4 regions of the Buttiauxella noackiae genome follow, and region 3 is predicted to be linked to each of the others. Evidence: predicted binding sites of a transcription regulator. Region 3 holds the regulator's gene; each other region holds the start of a gene.
What was found. Region 3 encodes PhoB, which activates phosphate uptake and scavenging genes when phosphate is short. Its sites were predicted from a motif close to CTGTCATAAAACTGNCNNAT; they were not measured.

Region 1 (7,400 bases), on a different contig from region 3:
CCAAATTTAGGTAACTGATAGAACTCCTGCACAATCATACCTTCTTCACCGTAAGGGCCATCGACACGGGCAATTTCTTCGCCGTTTTCGATGATCTTCACATTCGCGCCTTCGCGAGAGAAGATTGGCTTCACCACGTACTTATTCATCGGCGGATAGTTATCTTCGGCGAAATAAGCAGGCAGTAAGTTTGGATGATCCGGGAACATTTCCCACAGCATTGGTAGCAATGCTTTGTTGGAAATAATGCTCTTCCAGGCAGGTTCCAGCCAGCGAACGCCAGCGTCTTCGAGTTTGGTGGAGAACATTTCACGCAGCATGAATTCCCACGGATAGAGCTTGAACAGGTTACTGATAACCTGATCCTGCAAATCGGTGAACTGGCCTTTCTCGCCCAGGCCGATTTCTTCCATGTAGACGAATTCGCTCGCCACTTCTGCTTCAGCTGCACAATCTTGCAAATACTGGACAGTACCGCGATCTTCTACTGTGTCCTGGCAGCATGCGAAATGCACCAGATTGAAACCGTGCTGCTGTTTTAATTCAGCAAAACGCTCGATGATCTTTTCTTGCAGGCTGTTGAACTGATCGCTTTGGGCTGGCAGGTTGCCGGCCTGGATCTGATCTTCCAGCCAGATCCACTGGAAGAATGCCGCTTCGTATAAAGACGTTGGCGTGTCGGCGTTGTTTTCCAGCAGCTTAGGTTCACCAGCGCCATCCCACGCAATATCCAGGCGTGAGTAAAGAGATGGCTGTTGCGTGCGCCAGGACTGACGCACAAATTCCCAGGTGTGCTTAGGAATGCGGAACTTAGCCAGCAGCTCATCGCTGCCCACAACTTTTTCTACAACTTTCAGGCACATCTGATGCAGTTCAGCGGTGACTTCTTCCAGGCGTTCAACTTGAGGGAGTGTCAGCTTGTAATATGCGTCTTCACACCAGTACGGCTCGCCATACATGGTGTGAAAGTTAAAACCATATTCTGTGGCTTTTTCGCGCCAGTCCGGGCGCTCAGTAATCGCAATTCTTTCCATAATTTCTTAGCCACCCATGGAGCGAGAAGAACCCGTTGCGCTGTTGCTGCGCTGCATTGTTGATTGTTTGGCGACTGAATCACCGAAACCGCCACGAGTTACTGTGCTGGTAGTTGCAGGTTTTGGCGCCATAGCAGTTTTCGGAACTGTAGCCGTACGACCAGGTGTGGCTGCACCGTAGCTTTTACCGGTGGCATCGGCGTATTTACCATAAGCCGGGCTTGCTGGGTTTTTCGAGGTGAACAGCGGTTGCTGAGCAAAGCCTGCTCCGCCACCCATCAGACGGCCCATCATGTAGCCTGCCATCAGCGGCATCCAGAAGCTGCCGCTTTGTTGTGGCTGAGCCTGAGCTTGTTCACCCGCCATGCTTGCCTGTGCTGGAGCTTGCTGACATTGGCCTTCACCAAATTCAGCGATACATTCTTCGCGTGAAGCATATTTCGGTGCGGTACGTTCTGCTTCTTTCAAGGCATTGTTAAAAGCAGTCGTACATTCGGCACTTTTGCCTGGGTTGGCCTGCGAGCATTCATCCGCGTTTTGATACATGGAAACTGTTTCGTCATTTTGTTCGCAACCGGCAAGCATAAATACTGCGGTAACTGCCAGTGCGACCGGCGTCAAATGGCGTGCGTTCCAGCTTTTGCGGAACGATGCGTGATTTATGATTTTTGTCCGTTTCATTATTCTGTCCTGAGCCCAGTGGTCATGGTGCTTAGAATAGGGGATGAATGGTTGAAATTGAAGCGATGACGACTGTTTGGAGGGAGATCTTTACCTTGCCTTACGTTCGGATGCGTAAGTTGTGACGGGGGCATGTTGTCATGCCCCCGAAATAGCCAATCAGTTACCGAATGGGTTAGCTGATTTTTTGTTTGTTGCTGAGACTGGAGTGGCTTGTGCAGGTGTTTCCGTCTTAGTGGTTGCGGCTGTATCAGCTGAGTAACCATCTGCGCGGGCATTCTGGTCTGGCGTTTCTGGCGCGACGCTTTCGGCAGTCGTTGGTACTGGTTTGCCTAATGTGCCGTTCAACGCAACCAGATCTTGTTCGTTAAGTGTACCCAGAGCTGATTTAATATTCAGCTGGTTGATCAGGTAGTTATAACGAGCACTAGAGAGCTGTTGTTTTGCGTTATACAGCGTTGTCGTCGCATCTAACACATCAACGATGGTACGTGTACCCACGGAATAACCTGCTTCCATTGCATCTAAAGAGCTTTGGGCAGAGACAACCGCTTGTTTATAAGCGTTGATGGTACTGATAGAGGCGTTAACGTTGTTAAACGAAGAACGCACCGTTTGCACCACGCTACGATGTGCGCTTTCCAGTTGCTCACTTGCGCCAACAAAGTTGTATTGCGCTTGTTTCACCTGAGAGGTTACAGAACCGCCGCTATACAATGGCAGGGAGAAGTTCAGACCGATTTTATTCTGGCCTACACCCTGGTCATCGTACGCCTGGCTGGTGGTTTTAGAGCCGCTGTAATTAGTGTCAGAAACACCGGTAGAAGCGGTTAAACCTACAGTTGGCATATGGCCCGTTTCAGCGTAACGAATTTGCTCGCGCGCCAGGTCCTGCGACAGACGTGCCTGTAACAATGCCAGGTTACGCTTTTCAGCCTCTTTCAGCAGATTATTTACTGCATCAGGTTTGTTGGTTTTGAAGCCATCAACATTCAGCGAAGCCAGAGACGGATAGTAGTTACCGGTGACCTGGCGTAACGTTTCTACCGCGTTATCCAGATTATTCCGTGCAGTCACTTCGTTCGCTAATACGTTATCGTATTGTGCTCGGGCGTTCTGTACGTCTGTGATTGCAACCAAACCAACGTTAAAGCGCTGAGTAGTTTGATCTAACTGGCGATAAATAGCCTGTTTCTGTGCTTCTGTGTAGGAGAGTGCGTCAATGGCACTCAACACGTTGAAATAGGCAGTAGCAGTATTCAGGATCAGTGTTTGCTGGTCGGTCTGATAAGTAACATCTTGTATACCGGCAGATTTCTCTTGCAGTGTGAGCGCACGCCATTTCGACATATCAAAAATGGTTTGTGTTAATTGCAAAGAGGCACTGGTCGTAGTGGAGTCGATGCCATTCGAGTCACGGAAGCCATTGCTGTATCCATAATCAGCACCAAGGCCTAGCTGCGGTAGTAATGGGCTGCGTGCTTCGTTGATTTTTTCGAATGCGGCATCACGGTCAGCAGCGGATTTTCGCAAGTCCGGGTTGCTTAAACGTGCCTGCTGATAAACCTGCATCAGGTTTTCTGCCTGGCTCATGGCACTGAAACCCGTTAGGCTCAGACCGATAAGAATTGGGAGCAGTTTCTTCATTTGCATTCCTTGTTGTGAAGCAGAAATTGTTTGTTAGCGCTGACAAGAGCCGAAAATGATCGCCGATTCTAGCAGAGTCTGCCAGCTGGGAAGCTTGGCGTAATGTGCCATCTGCCCTTAATTTTCATCAATCTACCACATAGGAAATGAAACGGCAGTCGTACAGACTTGTATTAGCACATTTCATGACCATAAAAATATCAGGAAACCACTATGACTAAGCAAAAAGATCAACTTGTCACGTTAGGTAAAAACGATGTTGAAATTATTGCACGGGAAACGCTTTATAGCGGTTTTTTTTCGCTAGATCTTTATCGCTTCCGCCATCGCCTGTTTAATGGCGAAATGAGTGGTGAAGTTCGGCGTGAAATTTTAGAACGCGGGCACGCCGCAGTACTGCTACCCTATGACCCTGTGCGAGACGAAGTTGTATTGATAGAGCAGATTCGGATTGCTGCCTATGACACAAGCGAGAGCCCGTGGCTGCTCGAACTGGTTGCAGGAATGATTGAAGAAGGTGAAAGCGTCGAAGACGTTGCTCGCCGCGAAGCAGTTGAAGAGGCTGGAGTGGTTGTCGGTCGGACTAAACCGGTCATTAACTACCTGGCAAGCCCCGGCGGAACTAGTGAGCGTTTATCTATCCTTGTTGGGGAAGTGGACGCAACTTTGGCTACGGGCATACATGGTCTGGCAGATGAAAATGAAGATATTCGTGTTCATGTCGTGAGCCGGGAACAGGCTTATCAGTTAGTAGAAGAAGGGAAAATCGACAACGCAGCTTCAGTCATCGCACTGCTTTGGCTGCAATTGCATCATGAGAAATTAAGAGCCGAGTGGAACAACTAAACATGAAGCGCTACACACCTGACTTCCCGGAAATGATGCGCCTGTGCGAAACCAATTTTGCACAACTACGACGCCTGCTTCCTCGTAATGATGAGGTAGGTGAAAAAGTCACTTATCAGGTCAGTAGCGCCCAATATCGACTCACTATCCTTGAGTCGACACGCTATACAACTCTTGTGCAAATCGAACAAACGGCCCCAACTGTGAGCTACTGGAGCCTACCATCGATGTCGGTCAGGCTATATCATGACGCGATGGTCGCGGAAGTGTGTTCAAGTCAGCAGATCTTTCGCTTCAAAGCGCGTTATGATTATCCTAATAAAAAGTTGCATCAACGCGACGAAAAGCATCAAATTAACCAGTTTCTAGCCGATTGGCTGCGTTATTGTTTGGCGCATGGAGCGATGGCGGTTCCGGTTTGTTAGTGAGGGTGAAACCTAAGGACACCATTTGGAAAGCCTGTTAAATCTTCCTGTGGCCGGTGGGGGCCAGATCAGGATCTTGCAAATTACAGATACCCACCTGTTCTCTGGAAAGAACGAAACGCTGCTTGGTATCAATACCTGGATGAGTTATCAGGCTGTTATTGACGCCATCCTCGCTGAGCAGCGTCATTACGACCTTATCGTTGCAACTGGGGATTTAGCCCAGGATCATAGTGCGCAAGCCTACCAACACTTTGTTGAAGGCATAGCGGAGATTCCTGCGCCCTGCGTTTGGCTTCCCGGTAATCACGATTTCCAACCGGCGATGTTTAGCTCGTTGCTGGAAGCCGGTATTTCCCCGGCGAAACAAGTTTTCTTAGGCGATAGCTGGCAGATTTTGTTGCTGGACAGCCAGGTGTTTGGTGTCCCACATGGTGAATTGAGCGACTATCAGCTCGACTGGCTCGAGCGCAAGCTCGCCGGTGCACCTGAACGCCATACTCTATTGTTGTTGCATCATCACCCTGTCCCTGCGGGCTGTAGTTGGCTGGATCAACATAGCCTGCGCAATGCCGCCGAGCTTGATAACGTGCTGCAAAAATTCCCAAAAGTGAAAACTCTGGTGTGTGGGCATATTCATCAGGAGTTAGATCTCGACTGGAATGGCCGGCGCATGCTGGCAACACCTTCTACTTGCGTGCAATTCAAACCTCACTGCTCTAACTTCACCCTCGATACCATCGAGCCCGGTTGGCGCTGGCTGGAACTTCATCCAAACGGTGGGGTGACTACTGAGGTTTGTCGCTTGAAAGGTGCGGTGTTTAACCCAGATACCGCGTCAGAAGGGTATTGATGTCAACGCTACTTTACTTACACGGCTTCAATAGCTCGCCGCGTTCAGCCAAGGCGACCAGTTTGAAAGCGTGGCTTGCGCAGAACCATCCGCATATCAATATGATTGTACCGGAACTTCCACCGTATCCTGCCGATGCGGCAGAGTTGCTGGAGTCGCTGGTGCTGGAGCATGGTGGTGAACCGTTAGGTGTAGTCGGCTCGTCTTTAGGTGGCTATTACGCCACCTGGCTGTCGCAATGTTTCACGCTTCCTGCTGTAGTGGTAAACCCGGCAGTCCGGCCTTTTGAATTGCTGGTGGATTATCTCGGCACCAACGAGAACCCCTACACCGGGCAGCAATATGTGCTAGAGTCTCGCCATATTTACGATCTTAAAGTCATGCAAGTTGACCCGTTAGATTCGCCAGATCTTATCTGGTTGTTGCAACAAACGGGTGACGAAGTGCTTGATTATCGCCAGGCGGTTGCGTACTACACCCCCTGTCGCCAGACGGTAGAATCCGGTGGCAATCACGCCTTTGTAGGCTTCGAAGATTATTTCACACAGATCGTCGACTTTCTTGGCCTGCACTGAGGCCTGATGTCGGATTCCTGTTTCGCTATCTGAACGAATAAACCATGACGCAATCCAGTTATAACGCCGATGCCATTGAGGTACTCACCGGGCTTGAGCCTGTTCGCCGCCGTCCGGGGATGTACACCGACACCACCCGTCCAAACCATTTGGGCCAGGAAGTCATTGATAACAGCGTGGATGAAGCGCTGGCAGGCCATGCGAAGCGTGTTGATGTTATTCTCCATGCCGACCAGTCGTTAGAAGTCATTGATGACGGGCGCGGCATGCCGGTAGATATCCACCCGGAAGAGGGCGTTCCGGCGGTCGAGCTTATTCTTTGTCGCCTGCATGCTGGCGGTAAATTCTCCAATAAAAACTACCAGTTCTCTGGTGGTCTGCACGGCGTGGGCATTTCTGTCGTTAACGCCTTGTCAAAACGTGTTGAAGTCACCGTGCGCCGCGATGCGCAGGTTTACAGCATTGCCTTTGAAAACGGCGATAAAGTCCAGGAACTGGCGGTGGTCGGCACCTGCGGTAAACGCAACACCGGCACCAGCGTTCACTTCTGGCCAGATGCTTCCTTCTTCGACAGCCCGCGTTTTTCCGTTTCCCGTTTAAGCCATTTGCTGAAAGCGAAAGCGGTGCTTTGCCCGGGTGTGGAAATCACTTTCACCGACAAAGTGAATAATACTGAGCAACGCTGGTGCTACCAGGATGGTCTGAAAGATTATTTGTGCGAAGCGGTAAATGGCTTGCCTACGCTCCCTGAGTCTCCATTTGTCGGTAACTTCGCCGGGGATGTCGAGCAAGTTGACTGGGCGTTGTTGTGGCTCCCTGAAGGCGGGGAATTGCTGACGGAAAGCTACGTCAACCTGATCCCAACAATGCAGGGCGGTACTCACGTCAACGGTTTGCGCCAGGGTCTGCTTGATGCGATGCGCGAATTTTGCGAATACCGCAACATTCTGCCGCGTGGCGTAAAGTTATCTGCTGAAGATATCTGGGAACGTTGCGCTTACGTGCTCTCGGTTAAAATGCAGGATCCTCAGTTCGCCGGGCAAACCAAAGAACGCCTGTCATCACGCCAGTGTGCGGCATTTGTTTCCGGTGTTGTGAAAGACGCATTCAGCTTATGGCTGAACCAGAATATTCAGATTGCAGAACAACTCGCTGAACTGGCGATTTCCAGCGCCCAGCGTCGTATGCGAGCCGCCAAAAAAGTGGTACGTAAAAAACTGACCAGCGGCCCGGCATTACCAGGCAAACTGGCAGACTGCTCCGCGCAGGATTTGAGTCGCACTGAGTTGTTCCTGGTGGAAGGGGATTCCGCAGGCGGTTCAGCTAAACAGGCCCGTGA
Region 2 (7,400 bases), on a different contig from region 3:
TGGTCAGACATCGGTACTGGAACATCTGAGTTTGTCAGTGCTGCCTTCAAGTCGTACGGTGATTGTGGGGCCGTCAGGCTCGGGGAAAACCACCTTACTGCGGATTCTCGCCGGTTTTGAAACACCGGATAGCGGGCGAATCACGCTATCCGGTAAAACGCTTTTTGACGAAAACACTTTCATTCCGGCACATCAGCGTGGAATTGGTTTTGTGCCGCAGGAAGGCGCGCTTTTTCCGCATATGAAAGTGGGTGATAACATTGCCTACGGTTTGAATGGCTCAAAACATGAGAACCGCAGACGCGTGGCGGAACTGATGGAGCTGGTGTCACTCGACAGCCGACTTCAACACCACTGGCCGCATGAGATTTCTGGCGGGCAGCAGCAGCGTGTGGCGCTGGCTCGGGCACTGGCGCAAGAGCCAGTTTTGATGCTGTTGGATGAGCCTTTTTCGGCCCTCGATACCGGGCTGCGGGCTGCGACCCGCAAAGCTACGGCTGAATTACTGACCCATGCCGGCGTCGCCTCTATTCTGGTCACGCACGATCAACATGAAGCACTCTCTTTTGCCAGCCAGATTGCGGTAATTCGTGATGGGCGCTTTACGCAGGTGGGGTCACCCGTTGAGGTCTATTCGCAGCCCGTAGATGAGGCCACCGCTCTGTTTCTTGGCGATGCGTTGATTTTTAACGCGCAGATCAGTAATGGTTTTGCTCGTTGTGAGCTGGGGAATATTCCGGCGGATAACCCTAATTTTAGCGGCAAGAGGCGTATTATGCTGCGCCCGGAACAAGTCGTTATTTCGCCACTTAAGGCAGATTCGGAACCTCAGCCTGTTGTGACGATTGTTGATGTGGATTTTACCGGTTACCTGTCAACGCTGACGCTGGCATCACCCGGTTGGCCGATGCCTTTGCAGGTGAAAACCATCAGCCAACAAAACTGGCGAGTAGGGATGGGGGTGAAACTGGCCGTCAATGGCCATGCTTGTGTGCTGGCGGATTAAGGTTGGCAATTACCGTGTAAAACCGCCGTCACCCACCTGGGCTTGCGCGCACCATTTCATTAATTGAGCGGTGCCCGCTTCACCTTCGGCGGGGGCCCAGTTGGCCGCGTCTTGTTCGGCAATGGGTTGATAGCCACCGTGTTTCACTTCAAAAATCACACCGCCTTTATCCAGCGACAACACGGTATGCCAGGATCCTGCATCCATCTCCAGCGCCTTGCACTCTTCACCTAAAACAACGCGGTGAGTCACTGTACCGGAATCATCAAAATTCAAGACCAGAAAACGGCCACTGAGCGCTATCAACAGTTCAAACGTGTGTGGATGGCGGTGGGGGCGTACATAGGTTCCTGGCTCCATAGCTACAGCCAGTCGCTGCACCGGGTCGTTCAATTCGGGATGAAAATTACGGTGAGCGCGTAAACGAGGGGAGTTTGCAGCAAGCTCACTTTGCTGTTGCATATCACTGAAAGTAATCTGTTTCATATAAGCCTTTATAAAGTGATGCGGCAACCGTGACAGGTTGCCGCAAAGCGTTATGCCTCTGAGTGCAGTGAGTTAACTCCGGCATCCACGGAATATGTCGCTTTCCGGGTGGTACACGCTGGTGCTAATGTCCCAAAGGCCAAGTACTGACGAGAACAGATTGTCGTGAGAGTATTGGTTTTTAGCCGCGTTATTTTTCAGGCACGTCATATCAATATGTTTTTCGGCAATAAAACCTGGTGACATCCACACTTGCATTGGGATGTGCGTCTGCTGCTCCGGCGCCAGTTTGTACGGCGTGCCATGCAGGTACAGGCCATTTTCACCTAGCGACTCCCCATGATCGGAAACATACAGCAGCACGGTATTGTAACGGTCACTATATTGCTTCAACTTTTCAATCATTTGCGCCAGCACATAGTCCGTATGACGAATGGTATTGTCGTAGGTATTAACCAACTGCTCTTGAGTACAGTTCTCAATATCACTGCGCGCACATTCAGGCATGTAATGGCGATGTTCAGCCGGGTAACGCTGGAAATAAGTTGGGCCGTGGCTGCCAATCATATGGAAGGCGATCAGTTTGTCGCCGGCCATTTTAGCCACTTCGGCATCAAGATTTTCCAGCATCACATCGTCATAACACGTATTACCGTCACACAGTTTTGGGTTATCGGTTGGCTTAATCTCAATGGTAGGGATGCGTTTGCACGCGCCTTTACAGCCACCATCGTTCTCTTTCCAGAGCAGCGAAACCCCTGTTTTCTGTACGACATCAAGCAAGCCTTCACTGTTTGCGGCTTTGTTGCTGTCATAATCAGTGCGATTCATATTCGAGAACATGCACGGCACAGAAACCGCGGTGGCTGTACCGCAAGAGTGCACATTAGCAAATGAGATAACGCCGCCAGATTGACTGGTAAAAGCGTTCGTGTCGCGCGAATAACCGTTCATTGAGAAGTTCTGGCTGCGGGCAGTTTCACCAATAACCAGGAACATCAGCGTTGGCTTTTCTTTATTGGCAACGCGTATGGCATCGTCGCCCAACGTCTGGAAGGGTTCTTTGGTCGTAAAGTACGTATCCTTCAGATAACGAACGGTGCTGTAGACGTAGTTCGCCGGAATAATCTCTTTGTTAAGCGTTGAGTTGTTACGCCCGACAGAGGCGTAATCCTGGTAGTAAAGTGCCGCCACACCTGCAACAAGCGCCAGCGATGCCACCATAGATAGCAGACGGTATGCAATGCCTTTATACCATTTAGATGGGTATTCAATTTTAATCAAAAACAACAAGATAGCAGGCAGTACGCCGGTTAGCAGAATCCACAAAATAATGGAACCATTCAGATAGGAATGCGCTTCTTGCGGGTTTGTTTCAATGATGTTTTGGATCATTGATTGGTCAAACATCACTTTATATTTCAGCGTGGAATAACTGACCATTGAGCCTGTAATTAACAGCAGTGCAAAAAATGGCTTCAACAGAAAGCGAATAGAGAAGGGCATGAAGACAAAATTAAGAGCTGCTACCAACACGAAGGGTATGGAGATAACGAAACCGATTTTTACATGCTCAAGATGGGTCAAAATATTGTAAAAATGCAGTAATACGGGCCAGTTGAGTAAGAAGGCAAAGACCACCGCCAAGAGTAAAATCAGCGGGATGACCTTCATCCTGAAAAGTACGGGCATTAACATCTCCAACAGGTTCATTTTTTATACTATTGTTACACAGGCCAGTGGGATGGGGATGCCAACGGAGTTTCTACCGAAGGCCACCAGCGGTGCATGTGCGAGTATGATTATTGACGACCAACCTTAATTTAACCTTAATGTTTTGCGCAAGATAAAAATCAAACGGAAATTAAATGAATGCATATAAAGGAGAAAAGTGGGGAACCTTTTGGTTTTTTTATTTTTATGACAATTTGATGAACTTAATTATCCGATGTTTGTCACGAATTATTTATTTAAATTGTGCATGTCTTAATATTGGCCTAAGAAATCTCTGCTAAGTTGGTTTTAATTTAACAGTGGTTTAGATAGCAGCATTGCGAATCATTCATGTTGTGCTTTTATTTAATTAACCTGCTTCATGATTAATAAAGTTTCTACTTAATAACAGGGATATCCAATGAGTGAATTTCTGCCCTTCTCGCGTCCCGCTATGGGACAAGAAGAACTCGCTGCAGTGAGTGAAGTTTTGCAGTCCGGTTGGATAACAACAGGTCCCAAAAATCAGGCGCTCGAACAGGCATTTTGCGAGTTAACTGGCAATAAACACGCCATTGCAGTTAGCTCCGCCACTGCGGGTATGCATGTGGCATTAATGGCGTTGGGAATCCAGGCTGGTGATGAAGTGATCACCCCTTCTTTAACCTGGGTTTCAACACTGAACATGATTGTGTTGCTAGGCGCCGAACCGGTGATGATTGATGTTGACCGCGACACCCTGATGGTGACACCTGAAAGCATTGAGGCAGCCATTACGCCACGCACACGCGCCATTATTCCTGTGCACTACGCGGGGGTGCCAGCCGATATCGACGCTATCCGCGCGATAGGTGAACGCCACGGAATCCCTGTAATTGAAGATGCCGCACATGCCGCTGGAACCCACTATAAAGGCAAACATGTCGGCGACCGTGGGACGGCAATTTTCTCCTTCCATGCCATTAAAAACATGACTTGTGCTGAAGGTGGGTTAATCGTTACTGATGACGAGCCGTTTGCAAACCGGATGCGTAGTCTGAAGTTTCACGGGCTCGGTGTTGATGCTTTTGACCGCCAGACCTTAGGGCGTGCGCCACAAGCAGAAGTTATCACCCCAGGGTACAAATACAATCTCGCTGATATTAATGCCGCCATCGCTCTGGTGCAGTTAAACAAACTTGAACAACATAATGCGCGGCGTACTGAAATAGCTGAACGTTATTTGGCTGAGTTGGTCAATACGCCTTATTTACCCCTTATTCATCCTCAATGGGCACATAAACATGCCTGGCATCTTTTTATTTTACGTATTGATGAATCGCGTTGCGGCATTTCCCGTAATGAATTTATGGCGGCTTTAAAAGAGAAGGGCATTGGCACTGGGTTACATTTCCGGGCCGCTCATACCCAAAAATACTACCGCGAACGCTACCCAACACTCTCTTTGCCTGATACCGAATGGAACAGCGATCGTATTTGTTCCATTCCGTTATTTCCAACGATGTCAGATGACGACGTCTCACGCGTAATCAATGCATTACGCGAAGTTGCAGGAAAATAATATGACAACCCCTTTACCGATCCACAAAGTCTCAGTGGTCATCCCGGTTTATAACGAACAAGAAAGCTTACCCGAGCTTATCAGGCGCACGACGGCTGCCTGTGAAACCTTGGGTAAAGATTACGAAATTTTGCTGGTCGATGATGGCAGCAGCGATGAATCCGCATCCATGTTGACGGATGCTGCTGAGTTGCCGGGTAGCCATATTGTTGCGGTGTTACTCAACCGTAATTATGGCCAACACAACGCGATAATGGCTGGGTTTAGCCATGTCACCGGGGATTTGATTGTCACTCTCGACGCAGATTTGCAAAACCCGCCGGAAGAGATCCCGCGTCTGGTGGCAAAAGCTGATGAAGGCTACGACGTGGTGGGGACAGTACGTCAGAACCGCCAGGATACCTGGTTTCGTAAGCGTGCCTCGCGTCTGATTAATCGCCTGATTCAAAGCACTACCGGCAAAGCGATGGGGGATTATGGCTGCATGTTGCGCGCCTATCGCCGCCATATCATCGACGCGATGCTTAATTGCCATGAACGCAGCACTTTTATTCCCATTCTGGCAAACACCTTTGCCCGTAAAGCGACCGAGATTCCGGTGCATCACGCCGAGCGTGAGTTTGGTGATTCCAAATACAGCTTTATGCGTTTAATTAACCTGATGTACGACCTGGTGACCTGCCTGACCACCACGCCGCTGCGCATGCTGAGTGTATTTGGCAGCATTATTGCGGTACTCGGCTTCACCCTTTCAGTGCTTTTGGTTGTGTTACGTCTCGCCTTCGGCCCGCAATGGGCGGCGGAAGGGGTGTTCATGCTGTTTGCGGTGCTATTTATGTTCATCGGCGCGCAATTCGTTGGCATGGGACTGCTGGGTGAATACATCGGCCGTATCTATACCGATGTCCGCGCCCGCCCACGTTATTTTATTCAGCGCGTAGTTAGCCGCGACTCAGTTTCAACTTCAGAGGAAAATCATCAATGAAAGCTGTTGTATTTGCTTATCACGACATTGGGTGTGCAGGCATTAATGCACTGGTAGCTGCCGGTTATGACATTACAGCCATTTACACCCACCCTGATTCACCTTCTGAAAACCATTTTTTTGGGTCAGTGGCTCGCACTGCCGCAGAACATGGCATTCCGGTTTATGCGCCAGATGATGTGAATCACCCTTTGTGGGTTGATCGTATTCAATCCGCTCAACCTGATGTGATTTTCTCGTTTTACTATCGCAATTTGCTGTGCGATGAAATTCTCAACAGTGCGACGGTCGGAGCTTTTAACCTGCATGGCTCGCTGTTGCCACATTACCGTGGCCGCGCCCCGTTAAACTGGGTGCTGGTGAAAGGCGAAACTGAAACGGGCGTTACGTTACATCGTATGGTTAGCCGTGCAGATGCTGGTGCCATTGTGGCGCAACATCGTGTGGCTATTGCCCCAGCGGAAACGGCTTTAACTCTGCATCATAAATTAACTAAAGCGGCGTCTGACCTGCTGGAAGATATTCTCCCGGTTATCAAAACCGGCCATTTCCCTCAGGTTGAGCAAGACCACAGCAAAGCCAGTATTTTTGGCCGCCGAGCACCACAGGATGGCTGCATCAATTGGCATTCTCCGGCCCATGAAATTGATAACCTGATTCGTGCAGTGACCGATCCGTGGCCGGGCGCATTTAGCTATGTGGGCGGCGCTAAATTTGTTGTCTGGAAAGGGCGCGTGCTCGAAGGGCTTCAGTCTGCGAAAGCAGGAACGGTGTTATCCGTGAGCCCGCTTGTTATTGCCACCGGTGGCGGTGCGCTGGAAATTGTTACCGGGCAGACCGAAAACGGCGTCTACATGCAGGGTTCACAACTGGCGCAGACCCTTGGCCTGGTGCCAGGAGCATTACTCAGTAACCAACCGGTATCTGCCATAAAACGCCGTACTCGCGTGCTGATCCTTGGGGTGAATGGTTTTATTGGCAACCACCTGACCGAACGCCTGCTGCAAGATGATAACTTCGAAGTTTACGGCCTGGATATCGGTTCTGATGCTATCAGCCGCTTCATCGGCAATGAGCGTTTCCACTTTGTGGAAGGTGATATCAGTATTCACTCCGAATGGATTGAGTATCACATTAAAAAATGTGATGTGGTGTTGCCGCTGGTGGCGATTGCCACTCCGATTGAGTACACCCGTAACCCGCTGCGCGTATTCGAACTGGATTTTGAAGAAAACCTGAAAATCATACGCGACTGTGTGAAATACCAAAAACGCATCATCTTCCCATCTACGTCCGAAGTGTACGGTATGTGTACCGACAAAGTGTTCGATGAAGATAACTCGAACTTGATTGTTGGGCCTATCAATAAACAACGCTGGATTTACTCAGTTTCTAAGCAGCTTCTTGACCGTGTTATCTGGGCATATGGCGAAAAAGAGGGCTTACGTTTCACGCTGTTCCGTCCGTTTAACTGGATGGGGCCGCGGCTGGATAACCTCAACGCCGCACGTATCGGTAGCTCGCGCGCAATTACCCAATTGATTCTTAACCTGGTGGAAGGCTCGCCGATTAAGCTGATTGATGGTGGTAAACAAAAACGCTGCTTTACTGATATCAGCGATGGCATTGAAGCGTTGTTCCGCATTATC
Region 3 (7,400 bases):
TCGGTGGAGAAGAATAGTTGTTTGAATTACCACTCAAATCCAGTCGGTCTACTAATTACAGGGCCGCAATTAAAACGCTTATAGCGAATGAAGGCAAGAAGGGATCCCAAAACCAGATTGATATCCTTAAATTAGCCAGTAATTTAGAGGATAAGTTTATTCATAAGAAAACATCATGGTTGTTTGTGCGGTCAAATTATAGCCAACTGAGTATTATTGATTTACATTTGAGCAAAAAAAACGCAGGCCAGAAAACTGGCCTGCGGAAAGTTATTTTGACACCATTTGAGTAAACTACTCTGTCTGAATCACTTTTTCGCTCACGATAAGACGCTCAGGCAGTACAAAGGAAAATGTTGTTCCTTTACCCAACTGGCTTTCAATGTGCAGGCGTGCGTCGTGGTGGCTCAAAGCATGTTTCACTATCGCAAGCCCCAGCCCGCTACCACCGGTTTGCCGTGAACGCGCTTTATCTACGCGGTAAAAACGCTCAGTCAGGCGCGGAATATGTTCAGCTGAAATGCCAGGCCCCGTATCTTCAACACTAAAACACGCACCACCTGCAATCCGTTTCCAGCTCACCGTAATATATGTGCCCTCTGGCGTATGGTTTACCGCGTTGTAAACGAGGTTCGAAATCGCACTGCGCAATTGTTCTTCATTACCAAACACTTTCAAGGTTGAGTCGATATCAAACTCTAACGTCTGTCTTTGTTGGCTGAGAGTCTGCGCTTCGCGCTCCACCACACGCAACATCAGTGGGACATCAATCTTTTCATTGAGCACCATCGCCGGGGCTGCTTCAATTTTTGACAGTGTCAGAAGTTGCTTAACCAGGCCTTCCATTCGTGAAGTTTGTTCACGCATGGTACCTAGCGCTTTGTCCCGCAATGGCCCTTCAAGCGCCTGATCCTGCATCATTTCCAGGTAACCTTGCAGCACTGTCAATGGTGTCCGCAGTTCATGGCTGACGTTGGCAAAAAAGTTACGGCGCGCCCCTTCAAGCTGGTGCATCTGAGTCACATCACGCGCCACCAACAGCCACTGTTCGTCGCTGTATGGCATTACGCGAAATTCCAGATGACGGCCATTATTGAGCACAAGTGTCAGTGGGCGGGAAAAATCTTTTTGTGACAAATAGCGGGTAAATTCCGGGTATCGCAGCAAATTAAGGATGTTCTGCCCGTTATCGTCCGGCCAGCGCAACCCTAATAACTGTTGAGCAAGACCATTACACCAAAAAATCGTCCCTTCTTCGGTGGTCAGCACAACCGCATCAGGCAATGATTCCGCACCGCTACGAAAGCGCTTAATCAGGTTACCTAACTCTTTGCGGCGTTTTTTATTACGCAACTGCATCTGGTGAAGGCCGTAGAGCAATGGATCCCAACTCCCCCGCCCCGGAGGAGGCGTCATGCTGCGATCAACCCATAACCACCACGATAGACGCAACAAATTCCAGAAATGCCAAACCAGCAGCCCAGTGACCGCCAGTAATAAAAACCAGGGTAAATGACCAAAAATAAGGCCTAAAATGACGGCCGGTATACAACAGAGCACCAGCTCCAGTACCAGCCTTTTCCATGACAACCGTTCCAGCACGCGTCACTCTCCTGATAAGGAATTAAAAGCGGGTTGAGAACCGATAACCCGTACCGCGTACTGTTTGTACCATTCTGTCATGTCCACTGTGTTCGAGTGCTTTGCGTAACCGCCTAATATGTACGTCCACCGTTCGGTCTTCGACATAAACATTGGTGCCCCACACATGGTTAAGCAATTGCTCACGGCTATACACACGCTCCGGGTGCGTCATAAAGAAGTGTAATAACTTAAACTCGGTTGGCCCCATATCCAGTGGGTTTTCGCCAGTCATTACCCGGTGCGATGATGGGTCCAGACTCAGCCCTTGCATCTCAATTACCTCTTCCACCGCCATTGGCGAGATACGCCGCATCACAGCTTTAATTCGCGCCACCAGCTCCTTCGGGGAAAACGGCTTAGTAATATAATCATCGGCCCCAACTTCCAGGCCGCGCACGCGATCTTCTTCTTCCCCACGCGCCGTCAGCATCATCACCGGTATTTCACGGGTTAATGCTTCACGTTTCAGGTGCTTGATAAACTGAATCCCCGAACCACCCGGCAACATCCAATCCAGCAATATCAGGTCAGGAAAGGGTTCAATAAGCAGATTCACTGCACTGTCATAATCTTCCGCTTCTACAGGTTGAAAACCGTTTTGCTCGAGCACAAAGCTCACCATTTCACGGATTGGAGCTTCATCTTCTACGACTAAAATACGCTTCGCCATGATTCGCCCTGCTCAAGGAATAATTATTGTTGTTTCAATGCGGCGCCATTATGCGTCAGATTTATGACAGATTTATGAAAAACATGACCGCCAGATGACCCATCACTTTGAATTATGACACTCAGTTATGCCGTTATTCCGTATCCGCTTTATAATCGCGGCTACGCTTTTGAACCACGGGACAAGTAATGCGCATTATTCACACATCAGACTGGCATCTGGGTCAAAATTTTTATACCAAAAGCCGCGGTCCTGAGCACCAGGCGTTTCTTGAATGGTTGCTGAAAGCCGCAGTCGAGCATGATGTGGATGCCATAATTGTCGCGGGCGATATTTTTGATACCGGCTCGCCACCGAGCTATGCGCGTGAACTATATAACCGCTTTGTGGTGCAACTCCAGGCAACGGGCTGCTCACTCGTGGTGCTGGCCGGAAACCATGACTCCGTCGCGACGCTTAACGAATCCCGCGAACTGATGGCGTGCCTGAATACATATGTTATTGCCAGTGCTCGCCATGATACCAGCCAGCAAGCTATTGTTCTAAAATCCAAAAGTGGTCAACCCGGTGCGATTCTCTGCCCTATTCCATTTTTGCGCCCACGCGATATTCAAAGCAGCCAGGCGGGTTTATCCGGCCATGAAAAACAGCGTTCATTAATGGAAGCCATCAGCGAGCATTATCAACAGTGTTATAGCGCGGCCTGCGATTTACGCGCTGATGCAAAGCTGCCGATTATTGCCACCGGACATTTAACGACGGTCGGCGTGACCAAAAGCGATGCGGTGCGCGACATTTATATCGGCACGCTCGATGCCTTCCCGGCGCAGCACTTCCCGCAGGCGGATTACATCGCGCTGGGCCATATTCACCGTGCGCAATTAATTGGCGGCACTGAACATATCCGTTATAGCGGCTCGCCAATTCCATTAAGTTTTGATGAAACCGGCAAAAGCAAAAGCGTTTATCTGGTGGAATTTGCCGAAGGCAAACTGCATGAAGTCAACGCGCTGAATGTACCCGTCAGCCAGCCGCTGGCGGTGATCAAAGGCTCTCTTAGCGAAATAGAACAACAGCTGACGCAGTGGCGCGATGCCCCCACAGAGCCCAAAGTGTGGCTGGATATTGAAATCGCCACCGATGAATATCTGCATGATATGCAGCGCCATATTCAGCAACTCACTGAAACATTGCCCGTTGAAGTGGTGTTGCTGCGCCGCAGCCGAGAACAGCGTGAACGCGTTATCGCCCAGCAGCACAAAGAAACCCTGAGTGAACTGACGGTGGAAGAAGTTTTTGAGCGCCGCCTGATTCAGGAAGAGACCACGGAAGAACGCGCGCAACGTTTGCGCACTCTGTTTGCCCAGACAGTGGCAAGCCTGCATGACGCGGAGGAACAGGCATGAAAATTCTCAGCCTGCGGTTAAAAAACCTCAACTCCCTGAAAGGGGAATGGAAAATTGATTTCACCAGCGAGCCTTTTGCCAGCAACGGCTTGTTTGCGATTACCGGGCCAACCGGTGCCGGGAAAACCACGCTGCTCGATGCGATCTGCCTCGCGCTTTATCACAAAACTCCGCGCCTCAATACCGTCTCCCAGTCGCAAAATGACCTGATGACGCGGGATACCGCCGAATGCCTGGCGGAAGTGGAGTTTGAAGTCAAAGGCGTGGCGTATCGCGCATTCTGGAGCCAGAATCGTGCGCGCAATGCGGTAAACGGCAATCTGCAAGCTCCGCGCGTGGAGCTGGCCGAAGTCGCCAGCGGCAAAATAGTTGCCGATAAGGTCAAAGATAAGCTCGATCTTACCGCCAAGCTAACCGGGCTGGATTACGACCGTTTTACCCGCTCGATGATGCTTTCCCAGGGCCAGTTCGCCGCGTTTTTAAACGCCGATGCTAATGACCGCGCCTCACTGCTGGAAGAACTCACCGGCACCGAAATCTACGGCACCGTTTCTGCGGCGGTGTTCGAAAATCATAAGAATGTGCGCAGCCAGCTTGAAAACCTGCAAGCCCAGGCCGCAGGTGTCGCGCTGTTAAGCGAAGAGCAGCGCCAGCAGCTTTCCGGGAGTTTGCAGGCACTCACTACAGAAGAAAAAACACGGCTGGCAGAACAGCTCAAACTCCAGCAGCACCAACAATGGCTAAGCCAACTTGCACAGTTTACGCAAAACCATGCGCAATCCGAGCTGGCGCGCAATACGGCCGCACGAGCCATTGAAGAAGCGGCACCTTTATTAGAAAAACTAACGCGCGCGCAGCCAGCGGAGAAACTGCGCCCGGACTGGCAACGCCTGCAAGAGCTCCAGACTACGCTGCAAAAAACCCGCCTCCAGACAGAGGAAGTGAATACTCGCTTACGTCAGGCAACAGTGCGCCGCCAGCAGACTCGGCTAGCCGCCGCAAGCCAGGCAGCAAAACTGACGCAGGAAAACACACAGCTTCAGGAGTGGCTCAAAACGCACGACAGTTATCGCCTGTGGGGAGCGGAATTAGCGGGCTGGCGCATGGCTTTCAGCCAGCAACAGCGCGACACCTCTCAGCTCCAGACTTTGCAGCGCGATATCGAAGCTAACCAGAAAAAACTCGGACTGCTGCCGGTTGTTGAGTTGTCTCTTAATGCAGATGAAGTGAGCGCTCATTTACAAGCGACGATAGCCGCTCGCCCTCTGCGCCAACAGCTCGCCACGCTAAAGCCGCAGCTTTCCTCACTTCTCAAGCGCAAAACGCAGCAGCAGCAAGATATCGCCGTGCTTGAAAAACTGATCGCTCAGGGTGATGCGGAACTGGCACTCAAGCGCCAGCAATATAAAGAACGCCGCCAGCACGAAAGCGATCTGGAAAAAGTGTGCGAGCTGGAAAGACGAATTGTCAGCCTCGAAGCGGAACGCGCCCATTTGCAGCCCGATGAACCCTGCCCGCTGTGTGGCTCCACGCAGCATCCGGCGGTGGCGGATTATCAGGCGATAAAACCGGGTGAAAATCAGCAGCGGCTTGCAACGCTGAAACTTGAAGTGGCAAGCCTTGCGGAAGCGGGCTTTGCGATGAAGGGCCAGCTTGATACCCAACGCAAGCAACGTGAACACCTGATTGCCGCAGCCACGGCGCTGGATGAAGAAGAAACCGCGCTTCGTGCGCGCTGGCAACAATTGTGCGCCAGCTTGCAACTTGCACTGGCGCCAGAAGACGATCTCCAGAACTGGCTGGCAAGCGAAGAACAACGCGAGCAGCAATTGCATCAGCTCACCCAGCGCATCGCCGTGGAAGAGCAACTTGCGCAGGCGCGAGTTCAGCACGACAAACTCGCCGCAGAGATAACATCCCAGCGTGAAGCATTAAACGCCGCGCTCGAAAATGTCGCTTTACAGCATCCGGCGAGTGGCGAAGAAAATAGCTGGCTTGCGGAGCGCCAACAGGAATCACAGCACTGGCAGCAGCGCCACGAACAGCTTCCACACTTGCAGCAGCAATTGACCACGCTGGAAAACATACTCAACGCTTTGATTGACGACGGCAGCGAGCCCGCACCGTTATCCGAAAGCGTACAAATTTCGGCGCTACAAAGCTGGCATAACCTGCACAGCGATTGCATCGCACTGGAAAGCCAGTGGCAGACGTTGCAACAGCAACTCCAGCAGGAAGAAACCCGCCTTGCTCAGGCAAACGAGCAGTTCCTGACTGCGCTTGCCGCAAGCCCCTTTGCTGATGTGGAATCATTCCAGGCGGCGTTGTTAAGTGAAAGCGAGCGCCAGCAGCTCGAGCAGAAAAAACAGCAACTTGAGCAACAGCATCAGCAGCAAACCGTTCTTTTCCAGCAGGCAGAAAAAGCGCTGACAGAACACCTTGCAGCTCGCCCGGAAACACTGGCGGCGGAGGCGGAACTGAGTTTATTGCAGGAACAACTGGCGCACTGCAATCAGCAACTACGTGAAAACACCACGCAGCAAGGGCAAATTCAGCAACAGCTACGCCATGACGAGGAAAACCGCCAGCGCCAGCAAGGGCTGATGCAGGCGATAGTTGAGTGCCAGCAGCAAGTTGAAGACTGGGGTTATCTCAATGCGCTAATTGGCTCAAAAGAAGGCGATAAATTCCGTAAGTTTGCCCAGGGGCTGACGCTCGACAATCTGGTGTGGCTGGCGAACAACCAGCTCAACCGTCTGCATGGCCGCTATCTGCTGCAACGCAAAGACAGCGAAGCGCTGGAGTTGCAGGTAGTAGATACCTGGCAGGCCGATGCGGTGCGTGACACGCGCACGCTTTCCGGCGGCGAGAGCTTCCTGGTCAGCCTCGCGCTGGCACTCGCGCTCTCCGATCTGGTGAGCCATAAAACGCGTATCGACTCGCTGTTCCTCGATGAAGGCTTTGGCACGCTGGACGCCGAAACGCTGGATACTGCGCTGGATGCACTCGACACTTTAAATGCAAGCGGCAAAACCATAGGCGTAATTAGCCATGTTGAAGCGATGAAAGAACGTATTCCAGTGCAGATTAAGGTGAAGAAAATTAACGGATTGGGCGTGAGTCGCCTCGCGAAGGAGTTTGCTGTCGGTTGATTTTTGCGGATGACGCTGCGCTTATCAAATCTACGGGCGCAGCGTCATCCAGCGGCTTTTATTTCTCTAATGGCCACAACCATGCAGCACCACGTACGCCGCTGGAATCACCGTGTACCGCTTTACGAATTGGGGTTTCGCACTCGCCACCAAATACCCATGGTTTCACTAGCTGCGGCACCGTTTTGTACAAGCGTTCGTTGTTACTCATCCCACCGCCCAATACAATCACATCGGGGTCAAGAATATTGACAATGTGCGCCAGTGATTTTGCGAGGCGCATTTCGTAACGCGCGATCGCCAGCTCAGCAACAGGATCTTGTTGATCGACTAAATGCATGATCTCATTGCCTTTGAGCTGTTTGCCACTCAAACGATGGTAATCCGTGCCGAAGCCGGTACCGGAAATAAAGGTTTCGATGCACCCTTGTTTGCCACAGTAGCAAGGCACTTCCTCGCGAAAACGCAGCTCGTCTTCGTCCATCCACGGCAATGGGTTGTGTCCCCACTCGCCCGCAGTACCGTTGC
Region 4 (7,400 bases), on a different contig from region 3:
ATCGTCACGCTGATTGAAGATTAAAAAAAGTCGCCACTTTACTGGAAAATTTTGTTGAAAAGCATTTGACCTTACCACGCTGTCAAGCTCGATAGTGAGTTTGAAACAGTAAACAAACAGGAGATCAAAATGCTTCATTTCTACATTCCAAAAATGACCTGCGGCGGCTGCGCTAAGTCCGTCACCCAAGCGCTGCTGAGTGTCGATCCGCATGCACCCATCGAGACTAACACGGCTTTAGGTGAAGTTTGGGTTGATAGCACCATGGAGGAGAGCGATTTCATCGCAGCACTTAGCAAGGTGGGCTTCCCGGTGCGAAATACCTGATATCCCGACGCATAGCGACAACCTACTTCAAGAGGTTAACCGCGTCACTCAGTACTGAGGAAACATTCTAAATAATGAGCTCCGTTGATTAAACGGAGCTCATATACGAATACAGAAAAGGAAAACAGATGATGAAAAACGTAACAATGACCCTCGCCGCTCTTACTCTGGCTACGCTTTCTTTCTCTTCTATAGCTGCAAACCTGGTTGACTCAGCGCCAGTGACTCAGGAGAAAGTCGGTGTCATTACCGCATGCACAAGCAGTAATAGCATTTCAAGTCTGCAACATGAAATGAATGTCAAAGCCACCAGAGTGGGTGCCAGTTCTTACCGTATCGTCGGGGCTTACGGCAACAACCGTTTGTGCGGTTCTGCGGAGATTTATAAATAAGCCTGGCGCTAATGAAATGGACGCTCCCATTTATCTGGCATCAAAGGAGGGTAATAGCCTTACGCCCGAGCAGCAGTGGGATAACGTCCGCCTGGTGACGACGCTTGCCGAAAAGTTTGGTCATCGGTTTGTCGGGTGACTGACGTCACCCGATCCCGCTTACGCCAACTTGAATACCGCTACCGTTTCATTTAACGCTTGCGACTGCTCTTTAAGCGACATTGCCGCCGCTGAAGCCTGCTCTACCAACGCGGCATTTTGCTGTGTCACCACATCCATTTGCACTACAGCCTGGTTAATCTGCTCGATACCGCGGCTTTGCTCACCTGTAGACACTGCAATCTCTTCCATCAGCCCGGTGACTTCTTTGATGGCGTTGGAAATGCGCTGCATACTTTCGCCCGCACGGTTCACCAGATTGCTGCCGATATTGACTTGCTCGCCAGAAAGCTCAATTAGCTCTTTGATCTCTTTCGCTGCCACCGATGAACGTTGGGCCAGGTTGCGTACCTCTGTTGCTACAACTGCAAATCCGCGGCCTTGCTCACCTGCGCGTGCGGCTTCAACCGCGGCATTCAGCGCCAGAATATTGGTCTGGAAAGCAATATCTTCGATAATGCTAATAATATTGTCGATTTTGCTGGAGCTGGACTCAATATTACGCATTGAATCAATTACTTCACTGACAATCTCATTGCCATCATTGGCAGCAGTTAGCATGCCATTTGCCAGTTTGTTGGCCTGGCGAGAGTTGTCGGAAGTCGATTTTACCGTCACGGTCAACTGCTCCATGCTGGCAGCCGTTTGACCCAGCGATGATGCCTGCTCTTCGGTTCTGGCAGAAAGGTCGGTGTTACCGGCGGCAATCTCTTCAGAGGCGTAAGCCACGGTCTGGCTCGACTCGCGCACCTGGCCGATAATACTTGCCAGTGATACACGCATTTGCTCAAGCTCGCGCATCATTGCACCAATCTCGTCATTGGCACTGGCAACAATCGGCGTATGCAACACACCGCTGGCGATTTCAGTGCAATGCTCTTTGGCTTTATCCAGTTCGTTGAGTACCCGTTTTTTTAGAAGCCAGAATACGGCACCGAGGATAACGGCGAAGATTAGTGCAAAAATCGCGATACTCAGGAGACTCTGTTTGAAACCAGATTGAGCATCTTTGTTGAGCTGCTGCGCATACTGCTGGCGGAATGCCAGTAATTTATCCAGTGCGACTTCAAATTGCTTATCCAGCTGCGGCAGGGTGGATGTCACCAGCGCACGAGCACGTGGAATGTCGTTGGCGCGGACAGCATCCAGTAAGGGTTGTAAGCCTTGCTCACGATAATTCACAAATGCGTTCTGATAGGAATCAGTCAAGACCTGTTCACCAGGCTGTTTGGGTGCCTCAAGATAAGCCTGAAATGCGGTGTTTGCCTTCTCTAGTACCGATTGTGCGCCGTTAAGTGCCTGTAGCCCCTGATCGTTTAATCCTTGCTCACGCTCTTCTAACGCTTCCATGGCACGAACGCGCATGGTGCGGCTGTGGTTGATTGGGTCGATTACCGATAACACCACACGGATTTCGCGATTTACATTATCCAGAGATTGGTTGCTTCGCGTTAATGACCAGATGTTGGATGCAGTGCTAACCAGAAAAATAATCAGTAACGTACTGAAAACTAGAATCGAAAAACGCCTGACGGACATGCGATACCCTTTTGTTTATAAAATAACCTGACTCGTTTCAGCCAGCACACCTGGGTATATCGGCAAGAATTGCAGGATATTTAGTTGCACAAAGTCATCACGTAAGAAAATAGTCATATTTGTGTCATATGACTGCTTTATATCTTGTTGACCAAAACGGGTGACCAAAACCAAAGGTAGCAAACACCATGAAATTAAAACCTTTTGCGCTGTTATTGACCTCTTTACTCCCTCTGGCAAGCCAGGCAGCAGAACCGCAGGTTGATCGTTACGTTGTCACATTCCCACAAGGTGACCATGTCGAATATAAAGGGGCATATGCCAGTCATTTCCCGGATGGTTTACCGGTTGGCGTGGGGTCGGGGCTGCAATTTATTCGTAAAGAGGGTGATGCCCTGGTATTTGCCACGGTAACCGATCGCGGCCCAAATGCTGACTCACCAAAAGCCGGTAAAAAAGATTCAAAGATTTTTGCTAACCCGAAGTTTACCCCATTGCTGATGACCATCCGCGTTGCTGATGGCAAAGCGCAGGCAACTGATGCGCACGCACTACATGATGAAAACGGCCCAATTAGCGGCCTACCGTTACCGGAAGGGTTAATCGGTGCCACCAATGAAATCGCCTTGAGTGACACCTTGCAGCAGTTATCGAGTGATAAACGTGGCCTGGATACTGAGGGGGTCACCCCGGATGGCAAAGGCGGTTACTGGTTGTGTGACGAATATGGCCCATTCATCATCAATATCGACGCTAACGGCAAAATCCTTAAAAAATATGGCCCGCAGGCAGAGCAAGGCGAGCAGGGCGTGGCGGGGGGCTTGCCGAACATTATCAAATGGCGCCAGGCCAACCGTGGTTTTGAAGGGATTACACGCATGCCAGACGGACGTATTATCGCCGCCGTGCAAAGCACATTGGATATCGACGGCAAAACCAAAAACAGCGCGCAGTTTACCCGCCTGGTGAGCTTTAACCCGGAAACCGGCAAAACCGAGATGTACGGCTACCCCATTGATGTAGATGTCTACAAGAAAGCCAAAGACGCTAAAATTGGCGATATCGTTGCACTGGATAACAACCGCCTGCTGCTGATTGAGCAGGGCGGTGACAAAAACAAAGCCATGCGTAATCTGATTTATGTCGTTGACCTCAGCCATGCCAGCGATCTGAGTTCATTCGATAAAGAAAAAGCACCCGAGTTTGACGACGCCGAACAACTGAAAGCACGTGGTATCAAACTGGCGGAGAAAAAAGAGATTGTTGATCTGCGTAAACTGGGCTGGCAGCAAGAGAAAGCGGAAGGCATGACGCTGATTGATAACCAGACCATCGCCGTGATTAACGACAACGATTTTGGTCTGCAGCCGGTACTGGAAAACCCGGATGCTGACGATAAGAAAGCAGATGACTATGAGGTGGATGGCAAAGGGCATCTGCTGCGCGACGGTATAGAAGTCGCGACTAAAATCGCTTTAAAACCGTTGGAAATACCGGAATCACAAAACGAGCTTTGGGTTATTAAATTGCCTGAGGCGTTGAAATAAGACGATTTGATATAATACCGGGCAGCCAGATGGTTGCCCTTATTTTATTTTTCAGTATTACTTTCCATTACGCTGCGAATTGAGTCTACGAGTGCAACTGCTGCGGGTGATAATTCGGAGTCGGCAAGTCGGGAAATACCAATTTGCTCCAGAATCAGCGGCTCGAATGACGGGAGCCTCACAAGATCGTTACGGTAAGTCAAATCAGTCACAATAGACTGCGGCAAGATCCCCAATAGGTCTGTCTTTTTTAATAACCACAAGATATTAAAAAACGAAACCGCTTCAATAGTGGCATGGGGAGGATCCATATTTTCATGATAAAAAATATTATCAAATTGCTTACGCAACGTGGTCTCAACCGGAGGCAAAATCCATGCCTCGCGCTTTAGTGTCTCAAGTGTTGCATTAGGATTTTGTTCCAGTGGGTGCCCGCGCCGCGCAACAATGATGGCATTTTCGCTAAATAGCGCTTCCTGTGCGATGACTGCACTGGAACGAATATCGGATAGACGGCCCACCAGGAAATCCAGCTCTCCAGAAATCAGTCGAGGTAGGAGCTCTCCACTAACGCCTTCAACAATTTTTATACGAATATCGGGCCGGGAAACACTTAGCCGGGCAATTGCCGCAGGGATCAGGTAACTCGATCCGGTCAAAATACTGCCAATCGCAACCCTGCCTGTTTGCCCGCGTCCCATGGCATCGATCGCCTGAGAGACTTGGTCAAGCTGCGCCAGCACCATTTTGCTTCTCTCGACAAAGTCCCGGCCCAGTTCCGTGGGCGTCACACCACGACGATTGCGCAAAAACAGCTTTGCCTCGACTGCATCTTCAAGATCCTGAAGCAGTTTACTGGCGGTTGGTTGTGAAACCTTTAGTGAACGTGCGGCGTGAAGAACACTTCCGTACTCAAAGAGCGCTATCGCCAGACGAAAATGTCTTACCGTCGCCCAACGTTCTAATCTGTCTGTTCTCATGTGCTATCCACTTTTTGAATATCACATGCAATATATCCGGTATTTACGAATATCACAAACCTTCATATACTCGTTTTTTATATTATCCAACCGGAGTTTTCCCATGAAAGAAAATAACCTTGAAACAGTAAAAAAATACTTCAAATATTGTGTCGATGGAAAAGATGCACAGCGCGTTGATGAGTATTTTGCCAAAGATGTCATTATTCATCGCCCTGATTGCGATGCACCAATACATGGTATTGAGAATTTCAAGCAAGCGTTAACCGAACACGTATTAGACCGCTATGAATCCATTGTCACGACATTCAGCAAAGAAGTGGTCACTGAAGATGTAGTGGTGGTTCATTTAAAACATGTTGCGCGAGGTTCTAACACCTGGCATGGTTTTGATGTTCATGGCAAAGATGTTACATGGACCGCGTTGACTTATTTCCGATTTAATTCCGAAGGAAAAGTCGTTGAAGAGATTGTCGAAAGAAATGAGTTATTTATGGCAAAGCAGGTTGGGATTATTGATTATAAATAAATCAGGCTTAAATAAACGATAACGTTATCCATATAGCACCCGAATTATTGCGGGAAATAGTGTACTTTCCCGCCCCATAAATTTAATTTCACGAAATTAACTATACCGATCCCCGCACCAGTAATTTCCAGTCCAGAATCTCATTCACCGTTTCAACTTCCGGGTTATTAATGCGCTCAAGCAGCAACTGCACGCTGCGAACGCCGAGCTGGTGCATCGGCTGCTCGATAGTCGTAAGCGGCGGAAAAGTCACGGAACCAAACGGCACGCCATCAAAGCCCATTACCGCGACATCTTCCGGAACACGCAAACCTTGCTCATGAGCGTAATGCATCGCGCCACCGGCCAGTGCATCGGAAATGGCGAATACCGCGTCTGGCGGTTCGGGTAGGGTAAACAGTTCAGCCATCGCTTGTATGCCAGCCTGATATTCCAGGCTGTCGGCATACACCACCGCTTGCCAGTTTTTACCAGAAGCAGCGCGATATCCCGCTTCACGCTGTTGAGAATAGAGATAACGCAGATCGCCGTTGATTAATGCGATGCGCTTATATCCTGATGTCATCAGGTGATCGACTGCGGCAGAAGCCGCTTTGAAGTTATCAATGGTTACCGATGATGCGTTATAACCCGGATCGCCTTCACCACATTGTACCCAGGGTGAATCCCCAATCAGCGTGGTTAACCCCGGCAAGCAACTGATGGCATCCATGGTGATAACGCCATCGACTACTTTGCCGCTTAACAGACGCAAATAGGCCGATTCACGCGTCAGGCGTGATTCAGAATTGCATAGCAGAATGTGGTAGCCATGCTTTTCCGCTTCCTCTTCGATACCGCGCACCACGCGGGCGCAGAAGGGGTTGGTGATGTTTGAAACCAACACTAATAGCATGCGACTGCGTGAAGTGCGTAACTGGCGCGCCAGCAGGTTAGGTTGGTATTCGCACGCCTCGATCGCCGCCAGCACTTTGTCGCGCGTGTCCGGTTTAACGGCGGGATTGCCGTTTAAAACCCTGGAAACGGTCGCGGTAGAAACACCAGCAATTCTCGCCACTTTATCTATCGACATGTTGATCCTTTGGACGATCGGTTGATTTGTGAACCACATTCCAGATTTGAATTGATAGTAACAAATAATTCATCAGCATGATGGTAACCCTGATGAAATCGATTACATTTTTAGTGAAGTGCGAATGTAATCGATTTCATAACAAAAACTCTTACCCTTAAATCAATACTCTGTACCGGAGGATTTATGTCTTCTCAGTCGGCCGTTGGGGCACAAGTGGCTACTCATAAATGGGTTATTCCACGCCTGTCGTTAATGATGTTTCTCGAGTTTTTCGTCTGGGGGGCCTGGTATGTCACCCTCGGGGTGGTGATGGGTAAATATGGCCTGAGTGCGTTGATTGGTGATGCGTATTCCACTGGGCCGATTGCTTCCATTTTGTCGCCGTTTGTTCTCGGCATGCTGGTGGACCGTTTCTTTGCCTCGCAAAAAGTCCTCGGCGTGTTGCACCTGATTGGCGCGGCATTACTGTGGTGGCTGCCGGGCATGTTTGAAAGCGGGCAGAGCGGCCTGTTGTGGATAGTATTTGCCTACATGCTTTGCTACATGCCAACAATTGCGCTGAGCAACAACGTAGCGTTCCACAGTCTTGCGAACAGTGAAAAAGGGTTCCCGATTGTGCGTGCGTTCGGCACCATCGGCTGGATTGTCGCGGGGTTAATTGTTGGCACCAGCGGGCTTTCTGACAGCACGGGTATCTTCACCCTGGCGGCGGTAGCCTCTGTGGTGTTGGGGATTTATAGCTTTACACTGCCTAATACGCCCGCACCAGATCGTGGCAAACCGCTTTCGATGCGTGATCTGGTTTGTGCCGATGCGTTCGCTCTGCTTAAACAGCGCCATTTTATGGTGTTT

Region 1: a site for PhoB is predicted at 3,484-3,503, ahead of nudF (ADP-ribose diphosphatase). Genes of this name have one in related genera too.
Region 2: a site for PhoB is predicted at 3,400-3,419, ahead of IX31_RS01240 (phosphoethanolamine transferase). Genes of this name have one in related genera too.
Region 4: a site for PhoB is predicted at 2,528-2,547, ahead of IX31_RS03080 (esterase-like activity of phytase family protein). Genes of this name have one in related genera too.

Annotation. Positions count from the first base shown of each region.
Region 1 is NZ_JPRU01000004.1:234,409-241,808, reverse strand. Features, by position in the region: gene IX31_RS18845 (glutathionylspermidine synthase family protein) at 1-1,034, opposite strand, end outside; gene IX31_RS18840 (DUF1190 family protein) at 1,041-1,715, opposite strand; gene tolC (outer membrane channel protein TolC) at 1,875-3,368, opposite strand; gene nudF (ADP-ribose diphosphatase) at 3,576-4,208, shown strand; gene IX31_RS18825 (DUF1249 family protein) at 4,211-4,633, shown strand; gene cpdA (3',5'-cyclic-AMP phosphodiesterase) at 4,659-5,486, shown strand; gene yqiA (esterase YqiA) at 5,486-6,061, shown strand; gene parE (DNA topoisomerase IV subunit B) at 6,106-7,400, shown strand, end outside.
Region 2 is NZ_JPRU01000001.1:287,187-294,586, forward strand. Features, by position in the region: gene IX31_RS01230 (ABC transporter ATP-binding protein) at 1-1,006, shown strand, start outside; gene IX31_RS01235 (WbuC family cupin fold metalloprotein) at 1,016-1,492, opposite strand; gene IX31_RS01240 (phosphoethanolamine transferase) at 1,565-3,184, opposite strand; gene arnB (UDP-4-amino-4-deoxy-L-arabinose aminotransferase) at 3,627-4,766, shown strand; gene arnC (undecaprenyl-phosphate 4-deoxy-4-formamido-L-arabinose transferase) at 4,768-5,751, shown strand; gene arnA (bifunctional UDP-4-amino-4-deoxy-L-arabinose formyltransferase/UDP-glucuronic acid oxidase ArnA) at 5,748-7,400, shown strand, end outside.
Region 3 is NZ_JPRU01000002.1:448,279-455,678, reverse strand. Features, by position in the region: gene phoR (phosphate regulon sensor histidine kinase PhoR) at 295-1,602, opposite strand; gene phoB (phosphate response regulator transcription factor PhoB) at 1,625-2,314, opposite strand; gene sbcD (exonuclease subunit SbcD) at 2,503-3,720, shown strand; gene sbcC (exonuclease subunit SbcC) at 3,717-6,872, shown strand; gene mak (fructokinase) at 6,931-7,400, opposite strand, start outside.
Region 4 is NZ_JPRU01000001.1:693,927-701,326, reverse strand. Features, by position in the region: gene cueR (Cu(I)-responsive transcriptional regulator) at 1-13, shown strand, start outside; gene IX31_RS03095 (heavy-metal-associated domain-containing protein) at 130-327, shown strand; gene bhsA (multiple stress resistance protein BhsA) at 459-719, shown strand; gene IX31_RS23705 (hypothetical protein) at 736-858, shown strand; gene IX31_RS03085 (methyl-accepting chemotaxis protein) at 879-2,417, opposite strand; gene IX31_RS03080 (esterase-like activity of phytase family protein) at 2,606-3,964, shown strand; gene IX31_RS03075 (LysR substrate-binding domain-containing protein) at 4,009-4,944, opposite strand; gene IX31_RS03070 (ester cyclase) at 5,048-5,473, shown strand; gene IX31_RS03065 (LacI family DNA-binding transcriptional regulator) at 5,574-6,545, opposite strand; gene IX31_RS03060 (MFS transporter) at 6,732-7,400, shown strand, end outside.